Regions from separate parts of the Acidovorax sp. PRC11 genome, predicted to be linked through region 1. Evidence: predicted binding sites of a transcription regulator. Region 1 holds the regulator's gene; the other holds the start of a gene.

The links. Region 1 encodes FNR, which switches genes on or off when oxygen is low (the NO sensors DNR and NnrR bind a similar motif). Its sites were predicted from a motif close to TTGATNNNNATCAA; they were not measured.
Region 2: the regulator FNR is predicted to act here: its motif matches at 2,499-2,512, upstream of azu (azurin).

What each region holds. Positions count from the first base shown of each region.
Region 1 covers NZ_JAUZUQ010000016.1:145-4,552, forward strand. Annotated here, with positions in the region: partial or broken gene Q9R47_RS17360 (sulfite exporter TauE/SafE family protein) at 1-432, opposite strand, end outside; gene hemN (oxygen-independent coproporphyrinogen III oxidase) at 479-1,861, opposite strand; gene fnr (fumarate/nitrate reduction transcriptional regulator Fnr) at 2,056-2,775, shown strand; gene Q9R47_RS17375 (hypothetical protein) at 2,897-3,184, opposite strand; gene Q9R47_RS17380 (FixH family protein) at 3,252-3,557, opposite strand; gene ccoG (cytochrome c oxidase accessory protein CcoG) at 3,656-4,408, opposite strand, start outside.
Region 2 covers NZ_JAUZUQ010000009.1:70,595-75,002, forward strand. Annotated here, with positions in the region: gene Q9R47_RS12365 (YjfB family protein) at 27-230, opposite strand; gene Q9R47_RS12370 (dihydrolipoyl dehydrogenase) at 341-1,753, opposite strand; gene Q9R47_RS12375 (YigZ family protein) at 1,865-2,452, opposite strand; gene azu (azurin) at 2,620-3,075, shown strand; gene Q9R47_RS12385 (hypothetical protein) at 3,362-3,562, shown strand; gene Q9R47_RS12390 (methyl-accepting chemotaxis protein) at 3,639-4,408, opposite strand, start outside.

The DNA of each region.
Region 1 (4,408 bases):
CCAGGCGGGCTGCCGCGCCTGCAGCGCCATGAGCACGCCCCAGGCCAGCATGGCCACGTGCAGCAGGGTCCACGCGGGGCGCAGCGCGGCGGATTGCTGGGTGAGCCAGGCGAGCCGGTCCATGGCCAGCGCGGCCGTGGCGCCGGCCAGCGCGTAGCCGGCCAGGCGCGCGAGGTGGAACCACGCCGCCCGCACGACACCCCCTCCCGGGCCGGCAATGCCGGCACGGGCTCCGGCAGCGCCCCCCGTCTGCGGGCCGGCCACCGGCGCCACGGCCATCCACTGCACGCGGCGCCCGTCCCGGCGTCCTGCGCCCGCGCCCGCGCCCGCGCCGCCGATGATCGCGCCGCAGGGTGCCGCGCACATCGCGAGGCAGTGGGGTCCGCCCGCCAGTCCCATGGCGAAGGCCGTCCAGATCAGGGCATCGGGCATGGTGCGGCTCGGCGGTGCTCGGTCGCTCGAAGGCGTGCGCGGCGGCTCAGATGATCCGCGAGAACCGGGCGCGCGTGCGGTCGGCCTGCAGGTAGCGGTCGAACACCATGGCGACGCCGCGCACGAAGAACCAGCCCATTTCGGTCACCGTGATGCCATCGTCGCCCAGCGTGACCAGGCCGTCCCCGGCCATGCCGCCCAGCACTTCCAGCTCGGCCGCGAAGTAGCGGCGGAAGTCGATCAGCCACGACTGCTCCATCGGCTCGAACAGCACTTCGCCCTGGCACATCAGCGCCATGATGACCGAGCGCCGCACGAGGTCGTCGCGCGTGAGCGCCAGGCCGCGCACCACCGGCAGGCGGCCCTGGTTGATCAGGTCGTAGTACTCGTCGAGCGTCTTGGCGTTCTGGCTGTAGGTGGCGCCCACGCGGCCGATCGCCGAGACGCCCAGCGCGATGAGGTCGCAGTCGGGCTGCGTGCTGTAGCCCTGGAAGTTGCGGTGCAGCCGTCCCTGGCGCTTGGCCACGGCCAGTGCGTCGTCCGGCAGCGCGAAATGGTCCATGCCCACGTACACGTAGCCCGCGTCCTGGAAGGCGTTGAGCGAGCGCGACAGCATCGAGACCTTGGCGGAGGCCATCGGCAGCTCGGCCGACACGATGCGCCGCTGCGGCTTGAAGCGCTCGGGCAGGTGGGCATAGGCATAGAGCGCGATGCGGTCGGGCCGCAGCTCTGCCACCTGGGCGAGCGTGCGGTCGAACGATTCGGGGGTCTGCCGGGGCAGGCCGTAGATCAGGTCCACGTTGATCGACTCGAAGCCGATCCGGCGCGCCTCCTGCACGAGCGCGAACACCTGCTCGGCGGGCTGCACGCGGTGCACGGCCTTCTGCACGGCCGGGTCGAAATCCTGCACACCGAAGCTCAGCCGGTTGAAGCCGAGCTGCGCGAGCCTGGCGAGCCGCTGCGCGTCCACCGTGCGCGGATCGACCTCGATCGAGTATTCGCCGCCGGGCACGAGCGTGAAGCTGCGCCGCAGCATGTTCATGAGTTCCTGCAGCCCGTCGTCGCTCAGGAAGGTGGGGCTGCCGCCGCCGATGTGCAGCTGGCTCACGGCCTGGCCCGGCGCGCAGTGGGCCATGTGCAGATCGATCTCGCGGCTCAGGTAGCGCAGGTAGACGTCGGCGCGCTCGGGATGGCGCGTGATGATCTTGTTGCACGCGCAGTAGTAGCACAGCGATTCGCAGAACGGGATGTGCACGTAGAGCGAGAGCGGCACGGCCTTGGCGGCCGAGCCGAGCCGGCGCTGCTGCAGGGCCAGCACGTACTCGTCCGGGCCGAAGGCCTCCACGAAGCGGTCGGCGGTCGGATAGGAGGTGTAGCGGGGCCCCGGCACGTCGAAGCGGCGCAGAAGCTCGGGAGTCACAGCGTTCATGGTGCGGAATTCCTTGTCGGTCCACAATGTGCACCAGGTGCCGCGCCCGCGTCCTTGACATCGGTCAAGCATTTGGAAGCGTGTCGCTGCCACAATTGACGCATCACAGTTGTATGCCACATTGACCGCGTGTCCACTCCGTACACGGCAGTCGTGCAGTGGCCGGAATGCCTCGAAGGGAAGGCCACTCATCCATGAATCCTCACACCATCAAGGTCGCCTGTTCGAACTGCAACCTGCGCGAACTCTGCATGCCGCTCGGCCTGAACGACCAGCAGCTGCAGCGCATCGACGACATCGTGGCCACGCGCCGCAAGGTCAAGCGCGGCGCCACGCTGTTCCGCAACGGCGAGGCCTTCACGTCGCTCTTCGCCATCCGCACGGGATTCTTCAAGACCTGCGTGGCCACCGAGGACGGGCGCGACCAGGTGACGGGCTTCCAGATGGCCGGCGAGATCATCGGGCTCGACGGCATCGTGAGCGACCACCACACCTGCGATGCCGTCGCGCTGGAGGACGCCGAGGTCTGCGTGATGCCTTTCGACCGCATCGAGGAGCTGTCGCGCGAGGTCACCGCGCTGCAGCACCACGTGCACAAGATCATGAGCCGCGAGATCGTGCGCGAGCACGGCGTGATGCTGCTGCTCGGCAGCATGCGCGCCGAGGAGCGCCTGGCCGCGTTCCTGCTCAACCTCGTGCAGCGCCTGCATGCGCGCGGCTTCTCGCAGTCCGAACTGGTGCTGCGCATGACGCGCGAGGAGATCGGCAGCTACCTGGGCCTCAAGCTGGAGACCGTGAGCCGCACGTTCTCGAAGTTCGTCGAGGAAGGCATCGTCGAGGTCAAGCAGCGGCACGTGCGCATCGTCGAGCCGGATGCGCTCAAGCGGATAGTCAACAGCCAGGCTTGCCACTGACATCCCCCTGAGGCGCCGGTGGCCGGGCGAAGCCCGCTCCACGGCGTCTGCCGGCATGGCCTGCTCCGCGGCCTTTTGGCGGGTGAGGCAATGCGTGTTCGACGACCGTGCTTTGTGCGCATCACTGCATGAACTTGCCGCATTCCAGCGGGCGCTCCCCCGTGGGCACGGGGCAGCGGTTGAGTTCGAACGGCGACATCGACAGCAGCGTGGTGAGCGCGCCCGAGAGCATGCACAGCGCCCAGAACACGAAGAACGCCACCGTGTAGACGCCCTCGCGCGAGAGGGCGAGGGGCTGGTCGGCCCAGTGCAGGGCGGCCGGGTCCACGAAGGCGAACACCACCATTTCGATCAGGCCGGCCACCAGGAAGGCGGGCCAGGCGATCCACATCAGGCGCTGGGCTTTCATCGCGATCTCCTCCTTTGCGTTGCATCTGCTGCTACCGGAAGCGGCGGCCCGCCGGGGCGAGGCCACTTCAGCGCGGCTGGTCCTGCTGCGGCGTGGCGGCGTGGTTGCGTGCCTTCATCGCCGGCTCCATGCCGGCACGCGCGCGTTCCCGCGCGAGCGTGCGGTTGATCTCGATGCCCTGGCGGTAGTAGTCCTCGGCCACCACCGGGTCGGGCTGGCGCACGGCGAGCCATGCGGTGGCCGTGCCGGCCACCACCACGATCGCGGGGCCCGCGATCACCATCCACACGTGGCCGAACTTCCACCAGGGTTGGGCTGCCGTGCCGGCCGCGCTGCCGCCGGCCGTCGCCGCTGCATGGGTTGCTGTCGTCATGATCTGGCTCCTTCTTCCTCGTCGCGCGCCCATCACACCATGCGGTCGCGGGGCACGCCAATACCGAATAACACCAATCCCCACCCTCTGCATGCCGCTCAGCGCGGCACGAGGAAGATGGACTTCTCGCGCACGTGGGCATGCGTGCCCAGTGCCTCGATGTCGAACGCCACCGGATGCGATCCCGGCGCGGCCGAGCCGTAGGGGATCTGCAGCCGCACGGCCACCCAGCGCGACTGCGCCGCGCCGATCTCCAGTTCGGCGTCGGACGCCACCACCAGCCCTTCCATGCCCGTGGCCGCGATGCGGTAGCGCTGGGGCGCCTCGGTCGCGTTCATGATCTGCAGGCTGTAGACGTTCTCCAGCCGCCCGCCCGCGACGATGCGCGAGAGCGCCGCGCGGTCGCGCACCACGTCCACCTTGAGCGGCGTGCGCAGCGCCAGGCTCGTGATCATGCCGGCGCTGAGCGCCACCAGCACGGCGGTGTAGATGAGCACGCGCGGCCGCAGCACGCGGCGCAGCATCTGCGACTGCGTCCAGCGGTTCGCCACGCCGTTCTGCGTGGAGTAGCGGATGAGCCCGCGCGGGTACTTCATCTTGTCCATCACGGTGTTGCACGCATCCACGCAGAGGCCGCAGCCGATGCATTCGTACTGCAGGCCGTTGCGGATGTCGATGCCCACCGGGCAGACCTGCACGCACAGAGTGCAGTCGATGCAGTCGCCCAGGCCCTTCGCGCGGTGGTCCACCGACTTGTTGCGCGGGCCGCGCGGCTCGCCGCGCGCGTCGTCGTAGGTGACGACGAGGGTGTCCTTGTCGAACATCGCGCTCTGGAAGCGCGCGTACGGGCA
Region 2 (4,408 bases), on a different contig from region 1:
GCGCCGCCCACGGCGAGGCGCCCCGTTCAGGCGAAGGTGTTGACCTGGGTACCCAGCGAACCGGACGTCGCCAGCGGCGGCTGGGGCAGCGCCTGGAGCAGCTGCTCCGCCGACGATTGCTGGATGTCGATGGCCTTTTTCAGCACGGCGACATTCACGGCATCCGATGTCTTCTGGCTGGCCAGTCCGGCCGCGGTGCTGACGATGGATTGCGAGAGGCTGACGTCCATGGCGAACTCCTTGTGCAGCCTCCCGTCGGAAGCCAATGGATGAAGATCCCCTGTTATCGGCCATCGCCGCGCCGGCTTGAGAACTATTTGCGAAAACCGCGCCGGCCGCTTCAGTCCAGCGCACTCGACCCGTAGGCGTCGCAGGCCGACAGGTCGGAGTCGCTCCCCTTGGGCAACTGGCTGGCGGCATCGCGCAGCGCGGTGCGCAGGCCTTCCTCGAGCACCGGGTGGTAGAAGGGCATGCGCAGCAGATCGTGCACGGTGAGTTCGCGGTCCACCGCCAGGGCCAGCAGATGGGCCATGTGTTCGCCGCCGGGAGCGCACATTTCCGCGCCGAGCAGCCGCCCGGTGCCGTGCTGGGCGTACACGCTCAGCCGGCCCGCGTTGCGTTGCCCGGCGCGTGCGCGGCCCTGGCGGCTGAAGTCGACGGTGCCGGTCACGGATTCGCCCGCCTTCAGGTCCTTGTAGCGCCGGCCGACGGTGGCGGCGTTCGGCTCGGTGAACACGATCGACAGGGACGTGCGGCGCCGGAATCCGCGCGGGTCCGGGGCGAGCGCGTTCAATCCGGCGATGTGCCCGTCGTCGGCCGCTTCGTGCAGGATGGGGCGCAGGGCATTCGCATCGCCGGCCATGAACACCGGCAGGTGCCCGATCTGGGTGGTGCGCCGGTCCACCGGCGGCACGCCGTGCTCGTCGAGCTCCACGCCCAGCGTGTCCAGCCCGAGGTGTTCGACGTTCGGGCGGCGTCCCATGGCCGCGAGCACCTGGTCGACCACGACGGTCGCGTCGCCGTTGGTGACCTCGATGCCGCCGGGCACTTCGCGCAACTGCACCTTGCCGCCGACGTTCAGCACGAACTCGGATTTCAGGAGATCCCGCAGCGCATCGTTGATCGACGGATCGGACAGGCCCGCCACCTCGTTGCCGGTGGCGAACGCCGCCACTTCCACGCCGAGCCGCGACAGCGCCTGCGCCATCTCCACGCCGACCGGGCCGAGTCCGATCACCGCCATGCGCGGCCCCAGGTCCGGCTGCTCGAACAGGGTATCCGTGGTGAGGATGCGGTCGCCGAAGGCCAGCCAGTCTTCTGGCACCGTGGGTCGGGAGCCGGTCGCGATGACGACGCTGCGGGTTTCGTACACCTTGCCGTCGACCTCCACCTGGTGCGGGCCCTGCAGGCGCGCACGCCCGGAGATGCCGCGCGTGCCGATGTCCGAGGCCTTCACCGCGCCGGCAACGAAATCGTCGCGCAGTGCCCGCACGCGCTCCAGCACGGCGGGCAGGTCCACGCGCAGGGCTTCTTGTCCGCGGATGCCGAAAGTATCGAAGGCGTGGCGTCGGTGGAATGCATCGGCGGCTTCGATCAGCACCTTCGAGGGCATGCAGCCCACCCGCGCGCAGGTCGTGCCCCAGGGGCCGTCGTTGACGATCAGCACGCGTTCCGTGCGCTTGCGCACCTCGCGCAGCGCGGCCAGGCCGGCGGATCCGGCTCCGATGATGATCGTGTCCAACATGTCGCTCATGGGTGGGTGTCTCCTGCGCCGGTGCCCGGGGCTCGGCAGTAGAGTGTCGGCGCGCGCCGTCGGGCGGGCATGTAGGCCGATAGGCTGTCTTGCCGGCCCCGCGCGCGGGTCTCAGGCGCCGAGCCAGCCCGCGCGCCCCTGTGCGGCATCATCGATGCGCTGCCGGAAGGCGGCCGCGCGCGAGGCGGGCAGGCAGACCTGCAGCACCACCAGCGAACCGTGCGCCACGTCCTGCAGCACGGCACCGGCGGCCTCCACTTCGCGCCGCACCAGGCCCTCCTGCGCGTAGGGCACCTGGCAGCGCAGTACCTCCATGCGTTCGAGCGGAACTTTGTCTGCCCCGAGCAGGGCCTGCGCCACGGTGTCGGTGTAGGCGCGCACCAGGCCGCCGGCCCCGAGCTTCACACCGCCGAAGTAGCGCACCACGGTGGCCAGCACGCCCTCCAGGTCCTGGTGCCGCAGCACCTCCAGCATGGGCCTGCCGGCGGTTCCGCCCGGCTCGCCGTCGTCCACCGCGGCCGACTGGCCGCCGGCCAGCAGCGCCCAGCACACATGCGCGGCGCCGGGATGCTCGCGCCGCAACGCGTCGACCACCGCCTGGGCGGACGCCCTGTCCGCCATCGGCTGCACGCAGCCGATGAAACGGCTTTTCTTGATGAGGAGTTCGCTGTGGCAGGGCGCCCGGAGTGTCTGCGGCATGGGCCGGCCAGTGTAGGCCTTGTGGCGCGGATGAATCCCGTGGCCCTTGATGCACGTCAACAGGCCGGCAGCGCCGATTTCCTACGATGGGCCATCGCCGCACACGCGCTTTCACCGGTGGCATTTCACCGGCGCGTGCACCGGCATTCATCGAAGGAGTAACCGACATGGCACAACACTGGAAGGCCCTGGCCCTCGTTCTGGCACTGGGTGCCGGCGCATCCGCGCACGCCGCCGACTGCAGCGTCGAGATCGAAGGCAACGACGCGATGCAGTTCAACAAGAGCGCCATTTCCGTGCCCCAGAGCTGCAAGCAGTTCACCGTCAAGCTCAAGCATGCGGGCAAGCTGCCCAAGACCGCCATGGGACACAACTGGGTCCTGGCCAAGACGGCCGACATGCAGGGCGCTTCCGCCGACGGCATGGCAGCCGGCGCGGAAAAGAACTACGTCAAGGACGGTGACAAGCGCGTGATCGCCCACACCAAGCTGCTCGGCGGCGGCGAGAGCGACGCGGTGACCTTCCCGGTCGCCTCGCTCAAGGCCGGTGAGGCATACACCTATTTCTGCTCGTTCCCCGGCCACTCGGCACTCATGAAGGGCACGCTGGCGCTGGCGAAATAAGGACGGCTCGCGCAGCCCTTTCCGGAGCGCCGCCGCATCCTGCAGCAGCACGAGCCCGCCCGCGGTGCGGCACTTCGCCAGAACCGTCGCACCGCTCGGTCGGGTAGGGCGTTCCACCGCGGCAGGGTGGGGCGGGGCGGGGAGGCGGGGCGGGAAGGTCCGCATTGTTTTGTCACGGAGGAGAGGCTCCGGCCTACAGGAGGGCGGCAGTTGCGCATCTACGCTCGGACGGGCCACCCCGGCACGAAGACTGCGCGGCGCCACGCGTCGCCTCCCGGAGCCTGACATGCTGTCCTTGAATCTTTCGTCGTTCGCGCTGCCGCGCTTCCTGTCCACCCGCTTTTTCGTGGCCGATGCGCAGGCCGCATCGCCGTCCTTCCCGGTGGACAGGGCCGATGGCATGGCGCGGGCGCCCGAACTCGTGTCGCCCTACGACGCGCCCCCCGCCGACCTCGACCAGCGCGTGCGTGCCCTCGGTGAATGGTGACTCCGTGATGGCCTGGAGCCGGTGAGCCCATGGTGGCCCGCCGGCTCCTTTTCCGTTCCAGCGGGTGCGCCCGCCCTCATTGCGGGATTGCGATGAACTGCGCCGGCTGAGGCAGTGCCGGCTGCTGCGGGTGCAGCTTGAAGACCGAAACCGCGTGCACCAGCTCCCGCGCCTGCTGCTGCAGGCTCTGCGCCGCGGCGGAACTCTGTTCGACCAGCGCGGCATTCTGCTGCGTGGCCTCGTCCATGTGGTTCACGGCGATTCCCACCTGCGCCACGCCGTTGCTCTGCTCGCTGCTGGCGGCGCTGATCTCGCCGACGATGTCGCTCACGCGCCGGATCGACGCCACCACTTCCTCCATCGTCTGGCCCGCCCGGTCCACCAGGGCCGTGCCGGACTCCACCTGCTCGACACTGGCCGTGATGAGGTCCTTGATTTCCCGCGCGGCCTGGGCGCTGCGCTGGGCCAGGCCGCGGACTTCGCTGGCCACCACCGCGAAGCCCCGGCCGTGCTCGCCGGCGCGGGCGGCCTCCACGGCGGCATTCAATGCCAGGATGTTGGTCTGGAACGCGATGCCGTCGATGACGCCGATGATGTCGGAGATGCGGCGCGAGCTCTGGTTGATGTCCCGCATCGTCTTCACGACCCGGCTCACGGCTTCACCGCCCTGCTGTGCCACGCCCGAGGCGCCGCGCGCCAGCTGGTTGGCCTGCATCGCGCTGTCGGCGTTGTGGCGCACGGTGGAGCTGAGCTGCTCCATGGTCGCGGCTGTCTGCTGCAGGGCGCTGGCCTGGTGCTCCGTCCGCATGCTCAGGTCGCCCGCGCCGGTGGCGATTTCCGTCGAGC